2 regions of the Fodinicola feengrottensis genome follow, and region 1 is predicted to be linked to the other one. Evidence: predicted binding sites of a transcription regulator. Region 1 holds the regulator's gene; the other holds the start of a gene.
The links. The regulator HspR, encoded in region 1, represses chaperone genes until heat shock. The targets are predictions, from matches to a motif close to ANNTGAGTNNNNNNNACTCANNT.
Positions count from the first base shown of each region.

Region 2: the regulator HspR is predicted to act here: its motif matches at 2,217-2,239, upstream of lon (endopeptidase La).

Region 1 is NZ_BAAANY010000009.1:595,586-600,324, reverse strand. It holds gene ABD301_RS15360 (response regulator transcription factor) at 1-348, shown strand, start outside; gene ABD301_RS15355 (hypothetical protein) at 513-1,052, shown strand; gene ABD301_RS15350 (hypothetical protein) at 1,024-2,097, shown strand; gene ABD301_RS15345 (hypothetical protein) at 2,128-2,310, opposite strand; gene ABD301_RS15340 (heat shock protein transcriptional repressor HspR) at 2,358-2,783, opposite strand; gene dnaJ (molecular chaperone DnaJ) at 2,776-3,945, opposite strand; gene grpE (nucleotide exchange factor GrpE) at 3,976-4,674, opposite strand; gene dnaK (molecular chaperone DnaK) at 4,671-4,739, opposite strand, start outside.
Region 2 is NZ_BAAANY010000019.1:170,999-175,737, reverse strand. It holds gene lon (endopeptidase La) at 1-2,176, opposite strand, end outside; gene ABD301_RS23750 (MFS transporter) at 2,376-3,536, shown strand; gene ABD301_RS23745 (MFS transporter) at 3,631-4,739, shown strand, end outside.

The sequences.
Region 1 (4,739 bases):
TATCTCACAAAAGACGCCGGCCGAGTGGAAATCGCCGCCGCCCTGCACTCCGCCGCCGCCGGCCAGTCCACCTTCGACCCAGCCGTCTCCCGCCGCCTCGTGGCCGCCTTGACCCGTACGGACACACCGCCGCCCCGCCGTACGCCTCCGGACGGTCTCACCGAACGGGAGGCGCAGGTCCTCGGCTTGATCGGCCAAGGCCTCAGCAACGCCGACATCGCCAGCACGCTTTTTATCAGTCAAACCACGGTGAAAACGCACATCAACAACGCCTTTGCCAAGATCGGCGCCCGCAACCGCACCGAAGCCACCCGCTACGCCCACCAACACAACCTCGCGAACCCCTGATAGTGGCGGGGCTATTCCGTTGTACTCGTGAGTGGGGCCAAAGACCTGTTTCGCACCGTGGACTACGGGCATGATGGACGCAGAGTGACTGACGGGGAGACGAGATGAGCGTGCCGACACCGGTGATCAAGGACTTCGACCTTTTGGACGCCGTCGTACGAGACTTGGCCGCGATCGACGACTGGTCGGTTTTCTGGCACCCGGTCAATTCGTCATTCCTCGGCCGCGACTACGCCGAACGCGTCCGTACGGCCACCGGCTGGACTCCCCACCTACCCAACTCCGAAATGCCAAACGGAACCACGTCCGTTGAATTCCAACTCCCTTGTGGTGGCTGCGTCGATGCCGAGGCGACCGTCGTCAGCGTGAAGCGGCCCGACCCGCTGTGGTCCCTGCGGATTGAAGCGGCAGGCGTGACGACGGACGCAGTTGACGCAGCCCGCTCGCTGGCGATCGCCGCGACGAATGAGTACGCCCACCGAATCGCGGCACTGCTGGGTGCGCCAGAAATTGGTCCTGTCGCCGTGTCAGGTAACGAAACCGAGCAACCTCTGGATGTGGATTTTCCCGGTGCCATAGCAGGTTGGCAGCGAACGAACGGGATCATCAGGCTCGTCGCCGGCCAGTACGGCCCGCTGTTCGCTGACGAAGACGCATATTTTTCGATCGGCTTGGATGTGCGACCTGGTGATCGCCGTGGCTGACCCCGCAAGACCAAGAGCGACAATCCCCAGCCTTCAGCAGCTCCGCGATGAAGTTCTAGCAGTTGAAAATCAACAAACGGTCGAGCCACCAGTCCCACAAAGACTGGCACAGGCAATCGCGGAGCTGCAGGCTCGAGGCATTCACGTACGGAATGTGCCGGAGCTGCTGGGATACCTGGCGCACTGCGTGGCCACCGTCCAAGAAGGGCAGCCAGGTTTCGACTTGGCTTCCTACCGTACCGATGACGGCAGCTGGCTACCATTCGCCGCAACGGGAATGCGATTTTTCTACGGTGGTTTCGTATGCGACCCGCAGCAGCCAGGTAGCACAGAACGCCTGGTTCCCTCACGAGCGATCGCAGAACGGGCTGTCGATCATCTGCAGGCCCAGGAATACCCGGCAACAACGTTGGAGCGCCTTGGCGACGCGGCAACTATCGACCGGCTGAATTTATGGGACACCAAGTTGACCAAGCCGCTGCAGCCCTATCTGGACTCCATGGCAGCATCGCGACCAGAGTTGGCCGAGCGAATTCGCGGCGCTCATGGCCGGGCCGACTTGAAGAAATTCGCGGCGTTGGTGTGGAAGGAGGGGCTTTCGGCGCAGTATGCGCGGGAGGCCGGTGGACCGGTGGCGGTGATCAATACGGCGCCGTACGAGCGGCAGACCTGGTTCGAAAACGAACGACCGGCCGCGCTGGGCAACGGCCACACGACCCGTGACGACATCACGTACGCCGGATTCACCCACGCACCGCTCACCGCCGCCGAAGCGGCCGCGGGACAGAAATCCCAGCCACTGAACGCATTCACCGGGCCGCTCACCGACCGGCAAGCCGACGACTACATGACATTCCCCACAGCACCGGCACAACCAGAACAACTCGAGGGACTACAGACCCACGCAAACCTCGAAGAGCTCTACCAACACGCGGTCCACACCCGCGACAAAACGTACGCCTCAACCCCCGCGGCCATCGCGCGCCCACCAACACCCGCACCCCACCCACGCTACCCGCCGAGACCACACCGCCCGACCCGCTGAGCAGCCGGACTTTTACTTTGCGGAAGGCGGTTAGCGAGAACCGTCCTGGAAGAGCTCCTCAGCACGCCACGAGGCATCGTGACGACCGGTGTCGGCGACCACGCCGTGCGCATTCGGGATGGGGAATCGGTTGGTGGCCACGATCAGCAGCTCATCCACCTGCGCGTCGTTCAGTCCCTGGACAAGGTTCAACAATTTTTCCCTGCTGGTCATGGTTCCAGCATACGTGTGGCAAACGAAAACGCTGGCAGTGGTCACCTTCACCGGCCGCGTTTCTTCGGTTTCCAGACGACCAGCGCGTTCTGGCTCATCGGGACGAGGTCGCGACGGTACGACGCGTGCACCGCGGCCTGGACCTCGGCGACGTGGCGGTGCGCGGCTTCCAGGTCGGCGACAAGCTCATGCACTCGTTCCTGCAGTGCGACGACCTGGTTCTCCAGGTCGATGATCCGCTTGATGCCGGCGAGGTTGACGCCGTCTTCCTGTGACAGCCGCGAAATCGACCGCAACAGCGCCACATCGCGGGTGCTGTAGCGGCGGCCTCCGCCAGCCGTCCGGCCGGGCTGCACGAGCCCAAGTCGGTCGTACTGGCGGAGGGTCTGCGGGTGCATACCGGACAACTGGGCGGCCACCGAGATCACGAAGACCTTGGCGTCTTCCGGTACGCCGATGACATCATCAACCATGGCGACCCACCTCTCGCTCCAGGTCGGCGCGTGGGTTCTCGTCGACCAGCTCGGCATACGCCTTCAGCGCGGTCTGCGCGTCCTCGGAGAGGTTTTTCGGTACGACCACGTCGATCGTGATCAGCAGGTCGCCAATGCCGCCTTTGGGCTTGGAAACTCCACGGCCACGCACCCGCAAGGTCCGGCCGCTGGGGGTGCCGGCGGGCACCTTGACGGTGACCGCGCCATCCAGGGTCGGCACCCGGATGGAGGTGCCGACCGCTGCCTCCGGAAAGGTGACCGGCACGCGCAGCGTCAGATCGTCACCGTTACGCCCAAAAAGCTCGTGCTTGCGGACGTGTGCGATGACGAAAAGGTCGCCAGGAGGACCGCCGCGGCGGCCGGGCATGCCCTTGCCGCGGATCCGGATCCGCTGCCCATCGGTGACACCCGGCGGGATGCGTACGTTCAGAGTCCGCGTCTTGGTGACGCCACCGGTTCCCCGGCAGGAGGGGCATTTCTCGTCCACCACCGTGCCGGCGCCCTGACATTCGCGGCATGGCTCAGAAAAACTGAACGAGCCCTGATCACGACTGACCAGGCCACTGCCGTGACAGACCGGACACGTCCGCGGCGCGGTGCCCGGTTTCGAGCCCGATCCGTGGCAGGTGTCGCAGGTGCCCGGGGAGTTCAGCGTCAGCGGCAAAGTGACGCCATGCGCGGCCTCGTCGAAATTCAACGTGGCCTCGGCCTCGATGTCACCGCCCCGGTTGGGGCCAGATGCCCGGCCCCCACCACCAAAAACCGAACCGAAGAGGTCACCGAGGCCACCGGCCGGCCCGGTGCTCGGACCGGGACTCTGGCCGGCACCGCGCAACAGGTCAGAGAGGTCGAAAGGCACGCCGCCAGCACCGGTGTCGCCGGCCTGTCGGCGGAAAGCACCGGCACCGAAAAGCGACCGCGCCTCGTCGTATTCCTTGCGTTTGGCGACATCGGAGAGCACACCATTCGCCTCGGAGACCTCTTTGAACTTGCGCTCGGCCTCGGCGTTGCCGGGGTTCTTGTCCGGGTGCAGGTCGCGGGCGAGCGTACGGTATGCCTTTTTGATCTCGTCCTGGCTAGCTTTTTTCGAGACGCCCAGCGCCTTGTAGAAGTCCTTTTCCAGCCAGTCCCTCGCACTCACCGGGCGCCCCTCCTCTCCATGTTTTCGTCTCTACTCGCTGTCGGTCGGCGCGGCAACCGGCTCTTCGGCCGGCGGTGGCCCGGCGACCGGGTCAGTTGGTGCGGCGGCCGGCCCAGCGGGGTCCGAAACCGCCACCATCGCCGGCCGGATCAGCCGCTCACCGAGCAAATAGCCCGGCTGGAACACCCTGACGCAGGTCGGCTCGGAAACGTCGCTCGGCTCCGCGTGCATGACCGCCTCGTGCCGGTTCGGATCAAAGGCATCACCCTTCTCACCAAACGCGGTGAGCCCGACCTTGCCCAGGGTGCCCTGGAGTTTCTCCGCGACAGCGGCGAAAGCGCCGGACAGGTCGCCGTGCTCGCGGGCCCGGTCAATGTCGTCGATCACCGGCAACAGCGCGGTGATCAGCGCCGCGGTCGCCAACTCGGCGGCCACCGACTTGTCCCGGTCCACCCGGCGGCGATAGTTCGCATACTCAGCGGTCACCCGCTGCAAGTCGGTCGTACGCTCATCCAACTGCTTTTGCACTGCCTCCACCTCGGCCGAACTCACCACGTCCTCGACCGCACCGCCAGCCGGTGATTCCTCGGCTGGCGCCGGCTCCGCCGCAGCCTGGGGGCCGGGCGAGGGCCGGCGGGGTTGACCCGTTTCCGGATCGATCCGCCGGCGGTCTCGGATCACGACGCGGGGTTCCTCCTGGTCGGGATCGCGCCCCTGCTGTGGCGTCATGACTTCTTGTCGTCCTCATCCACGATCTCGGCGTCCACCACGTCATCCGCGGACTGCGCGGTGCC
Region 2 (4,739 bases), on a different contig from region 1:
GGGACACCTCACCGGTCATCGCGACATCGGACCGTACCGGCCGACCGGACAGCAGCGACGCCAACGCGGTCGTCATGGTGACACCCGCTGACGGACCGTCCTTGGGCACCGCGCCCGCTGGTACGTGCAGGTGCACGCCCCGGTGGGCCAGGTCGCCGACCGGCAGCTCCAGCTCGGCGCCATGCGAGCGCAGGTAAGACAGCGCGATCTGCGCCGACTCCTTCATCACGTCACCCAGCTGACCGGTCAGGATCACACCTTCGGACCCGGTCTCCGGATCGGCCAGCGACGCCTCGATGAACAGCACGTCACCGCCCGCACCGGTCACCGCGAGCCCGGTGGCCACGCCCGGCAGGGACGTACGCTCCGCCGACTCCGGCGTGTGCCGCGGCCGGCCGACGAAGTCGCGCAGGTCGTCGACGCCCACCTTGACCGGCGTCTGCAGCTCTTCGGTAGCCAGTTTCGTGGTCACCTTGCGCAGCACCCGGCCGATGGCCCGCTCGAGGTTTCGTACGCCCGCCTCACGGGTGTACTCGGCCGCCAGCTTGCCCATCGCCTCGTCCGTGATGGTCACGTCCTGCGCGGTCAGGCCGGCCCGGTCCAGCTGCCGGGGCAGCAGGTGGTCGCGGCCGATGGTGACCTTCTCGGCCTCGGTGTAGCCGTCCAGGCTGACCAGCTCCATCCGGTCCAGCAGCGGCGCCGGGATGGAGTCGAGCACGTTGGCGGTGGCCAGGAACATCACGTCGGACAGGTCCAGCTCGATCTCCAGGTAGTGGTCCCGGAACGTGTGGTTCTGCGCCGGGTCCAGCACCTCCAGCAGGGCCGCCGTCGGGTCGCCGCGGTAGTCCGAGCCGACCTTGTCGACCTCGTCCAGCAGCACGACCGGGTTCATCGAACCGGATTCCTTGATCGCTCGTACGATCCGGCCGGGCAACGCGCCGACGTACGTGCGCCGGTGGCCACGGATCTCCGCCTCGTCGCGGATGCCGCCGAGGGCGACCCGGACGAAGTTGCGGCCCATCGCGCGGGCCACCGACTCACCCAGCGAGGTCTTGCCGACACCGGGCGGTCCGACCAGCGCCAACACCGCGCCGGATCGGCGGCCGCCGACCACCCCGAGGCCCTTTTCGGCCCGGCGGGCTCGTACGGCCAGGTGCTCGATGATCCGGTCCTTCACGTCATCCAGGCCCGCGTGGTCGGCGTCGAGCACCGCCCGTGCGCCGGGGATGTCGTAGCTGTCCTCGGTACGGGTGTTCCATGGCAGCTCCAGCACGGTGTCCAGCCAGGTCCGGATCCAGCCGACCTCGGGGGACTGCTCGGACGTACGCTCCAGCTTGTCGACCTCGGCGAGCGCGGCCTCCTTGACCTTCTCGGGCAGGTCGGCCTCTTCGACCTTGGCGCGGTAGTCCTGCTCCTCGGTCGCGGGCTTGCCGGACAGCTCGCCCAACTCCTTGCGGATCGCCGCCAGCTGCTGGCGCAGCAGGAACTCCCGCTGCTGCTTGTCCATGCCTTCCTGGACGTCCTTGCGGATGGTCTCGTTCACATCGAGCTCGGCAAGGTGCTCACGCGCCCAGCCCAGCGCGGTCTGCAGCCGCTCGGCCACGTCAGTGGTCTCCAGCAGCTGCTTCTTCTGGTCGTTGTCCAGGTATGACGCGTAACCGGACAGATCCGACAGGGCCGACGGGTCGTCCATCTTCTGGACCGAGTCGACCATCTGCCACGCCTGCCGCTGCTGCAGGATCGAGGCGATGACCGCCTTGTAGTCGCGGATCGTGTCCTTGCTGACCTCGTCAGCTCCGGTCTCTTCGACGACCTCCGCCTGCACCCACAAAGCGGCGCCCGGACCGGTCGTACCAGCGCCAATACGCGCGCGTGCGGTCGTACGAATGACCGCCGCCTTGCCGCCGCCGGGCAGCCGCCCGATCTGTTCGATGGTGCCCAGCGCGCCGATCGCGCCGTAGTCCCCGTCGAGCCGGGGGACCAGCAGCACCTGCGCGCCGCTGTCGGTGTTCGACCGGATCCCTGGCGTACGGACACCGTTTTCCCTGGTCCCGACCTGGGCTGCCTCGATGGCCGTGCGCGTGTCGGCGTCCGCGAGGTCGAGGGGCACCACCATCTGCGGCAGCACTACCTCGTCATCCAACGGCAGGACCGGCACGATCACTGTCTGACTCATGTGTCACGCCTCTCGTATGTGCATCTCGGACGCCCCAGAAAACTGAGTCGTACTGACGCAACTGTTGTGATGCCGTTGGTGTTCCCTCGACCTTGTTCGCTCTGAGCGATCACGGTTAGGCTGGTACGCAGAATCGGGCTAACGACGCGCTGGGTGGCTGGGCAGGTGCGTCTCCTCGACGTGACTCGATGGAGACGCGATGTCTTACCGTGCCCTCGCGCGTACGGTCAGCCCGGGCTTCTTCGCCCTTGGCTTCCTCGGCCGGCTGCCGTACGCGATGGCCCCGCTGGCCACCCTTGTCCTGTTGGTCGACGCGACCGGCAGCTACACGTTCGCTGGGCTGGCCAGCGCCGCCCAGAGCATCGCGATCGCGGTCGCGGGGCCCGCCGTGGGCGCGCTCGCCGACCGGTTCGGCCACCGGCTGGTCGGTGTCGTCACCGCGGTGGGGAACGCGTTTGCCCTGGTGGGACTGGTGGTCGCTGCTGGGATGGACCGGCCAGCGATGCTGCTGGCCGCGACCTTAGCCGGTCTGTTGCAACCGCAGGTCGGGCCGCTCGTACGGGTGCAGTGGCGGCGGTTGCTGGGGAGCGACCCGCTGATGCAGGCCGCGCTGTCGTACGAGGCGGCCGCCGACGAGATCGCCTTCGTCGCCGGGCCTGCCGCGGTCGGCCTGCTGGCGCCGCTCGGCCCGGCCGTACCGGCGGTGGTGATGGCCGCGATGCTGGTCGTCGCGTCGCTGCCCTTCGCGCTGTTCTTCGCCACCCGTGAGCCAAACCGGCAAGCGCCGACCGGTCCGAGACCGGCTCTACCGCGGTGGCCGATGATCGCCCTGTTCCTCGCGATGGCCGCGATGGGGGCGATTCTCGGTGCCATCCAGACCGGCGTCACCGCGTACGCGACCAGCGCCGCCGGCCTGCTCTATGCCGAACTGGGCATCGGCAGCGCGCTCGCCGGGGTGGCCTGCGGGTGGCTGCCGGCGACTTTCGGCTGGTGGCGGCGGTACGTCGTGTTCGCCGCCACCCTGCTGGCCGGGATGACCACGTTGGCTGCTGGCGTACCGGTGCCGATCGCGATCGCCGTCGCCGGCGTGACGGTCGCGCCGTACATGATCAGCCTCTACGCCCTGACCGACCACATCGCGCCGCCGAGCCGGGCCGCGGTCGCCATGACCATCCTGTGCGCTGGCGGCCCGCTCGGCTCCGCGGTCGGCCGTGCGGTGGCCGGCCGGCTCGCTGACACGTACGGCAGCGTCGGCGCCTTCGCGGTCGCCCCGGCAGCCGCTGGCCTGGCGTTGGCGCTGGCTGTCGTGGTGGTGGTTCGCCGCGCGCGCCAAGAAAAAGCTCAGAACCGCCTGCGGTGAAAGGCGATCGACGCACTGGCCATGGGTGGCTAAGGTGCGCGGCATGACCTTTGGTTGACCTCGGTTTCCGGTAGCCGCGAAACCCCTGATCAGGATGGCGATCGGGTGGGCGTTTCTGGGCGACGTCGTGCCCTTGTACGCGCTCTATGCGTTGCTTTTCGCCGCCCACGGCCTGTCCGACGCGCAGATCTCCGTGCTTTTCGGGATGTGGTCGGCGGTCGGCATCCTCGCCGAGGTGCCGACCGGCGCGCTCGCGGACCGGTTCTCCCGCCGCGGCGCGCTGGTCGTGGCCGGGATGCTGCAGGCCGCCGGCTACGCCCTGTGGGTTGCTTTTCCTTCTTTTCCAGCGTTCGCGGCCGGTTTCGTGCTGTGGGGCCTGGCCGGCTCACTGGTTTCCGGGACTTTCGAGGCGCTGCTCTACGACGGGCTCGCCACGGTCGACGCCGAAGCGCTGTTCGCGCGCGTACTTGGCTGGGTACGGGCCGTCGGGTTGATCGCGCAGCTGCCGGCCGCGCTCGCGACCACGGCGCTCTACGCGTGGGGCGGCTTCCCGCTGGTGGGGTGGGTCAGCGTCGGCTGCTGCCTCGGCACTTCGGTGGTGGCATCCCGGCTTCCCGAAGCCCCTCGAACAGCAGCCGACGAGCCTGAGCCGGCCACCGTCAAGCCGTCCGTGACTGGGTCGTACGTGGCGACCTTGCGCGCCGGTCTCGTCGAGGCCACCGCGCATCCGGGCGTACGTGCCGCGGTCCTCGCTGTCGCGCTGCTGACCAGCATCGACGCGGTGGAGGAATACTTCCCGCTGCTGGCCCGCGACTGGGGCGTACCGACCGGCCTGGTCCCGGTGGCGGTGCTGGGCATCCCGCTGGCCGGCGCCGCCGGCGCGTTCCTGGGTGGTTCGAGCGGCCGGCTGCGTACCGGCGCGGTGGCCGCGCTGGTCGCGGCGGCGGCCGTCGGGCTGGCCGCTGCCGGGCTGTCGCGCCAGCCGCTGGGTCTGGTCGCGGTGGCCGGCTCTTATGGGCTCTACCGGCTGGCCTTGGTGGTGGTGGACGCCCGGCTGCAGGACCGGATCGACGGCGCCGCCCGCGCCACCGTCACCTCGGTGGCTGGGCTGGGTACCGACCTCGCGTCCTTCGCCGTCTACGCGGCCTGGGCCGCCGGCGGTGTCGTACTTGTCGCCGCCCTGCTGGCCGTCATCGGCGTCTC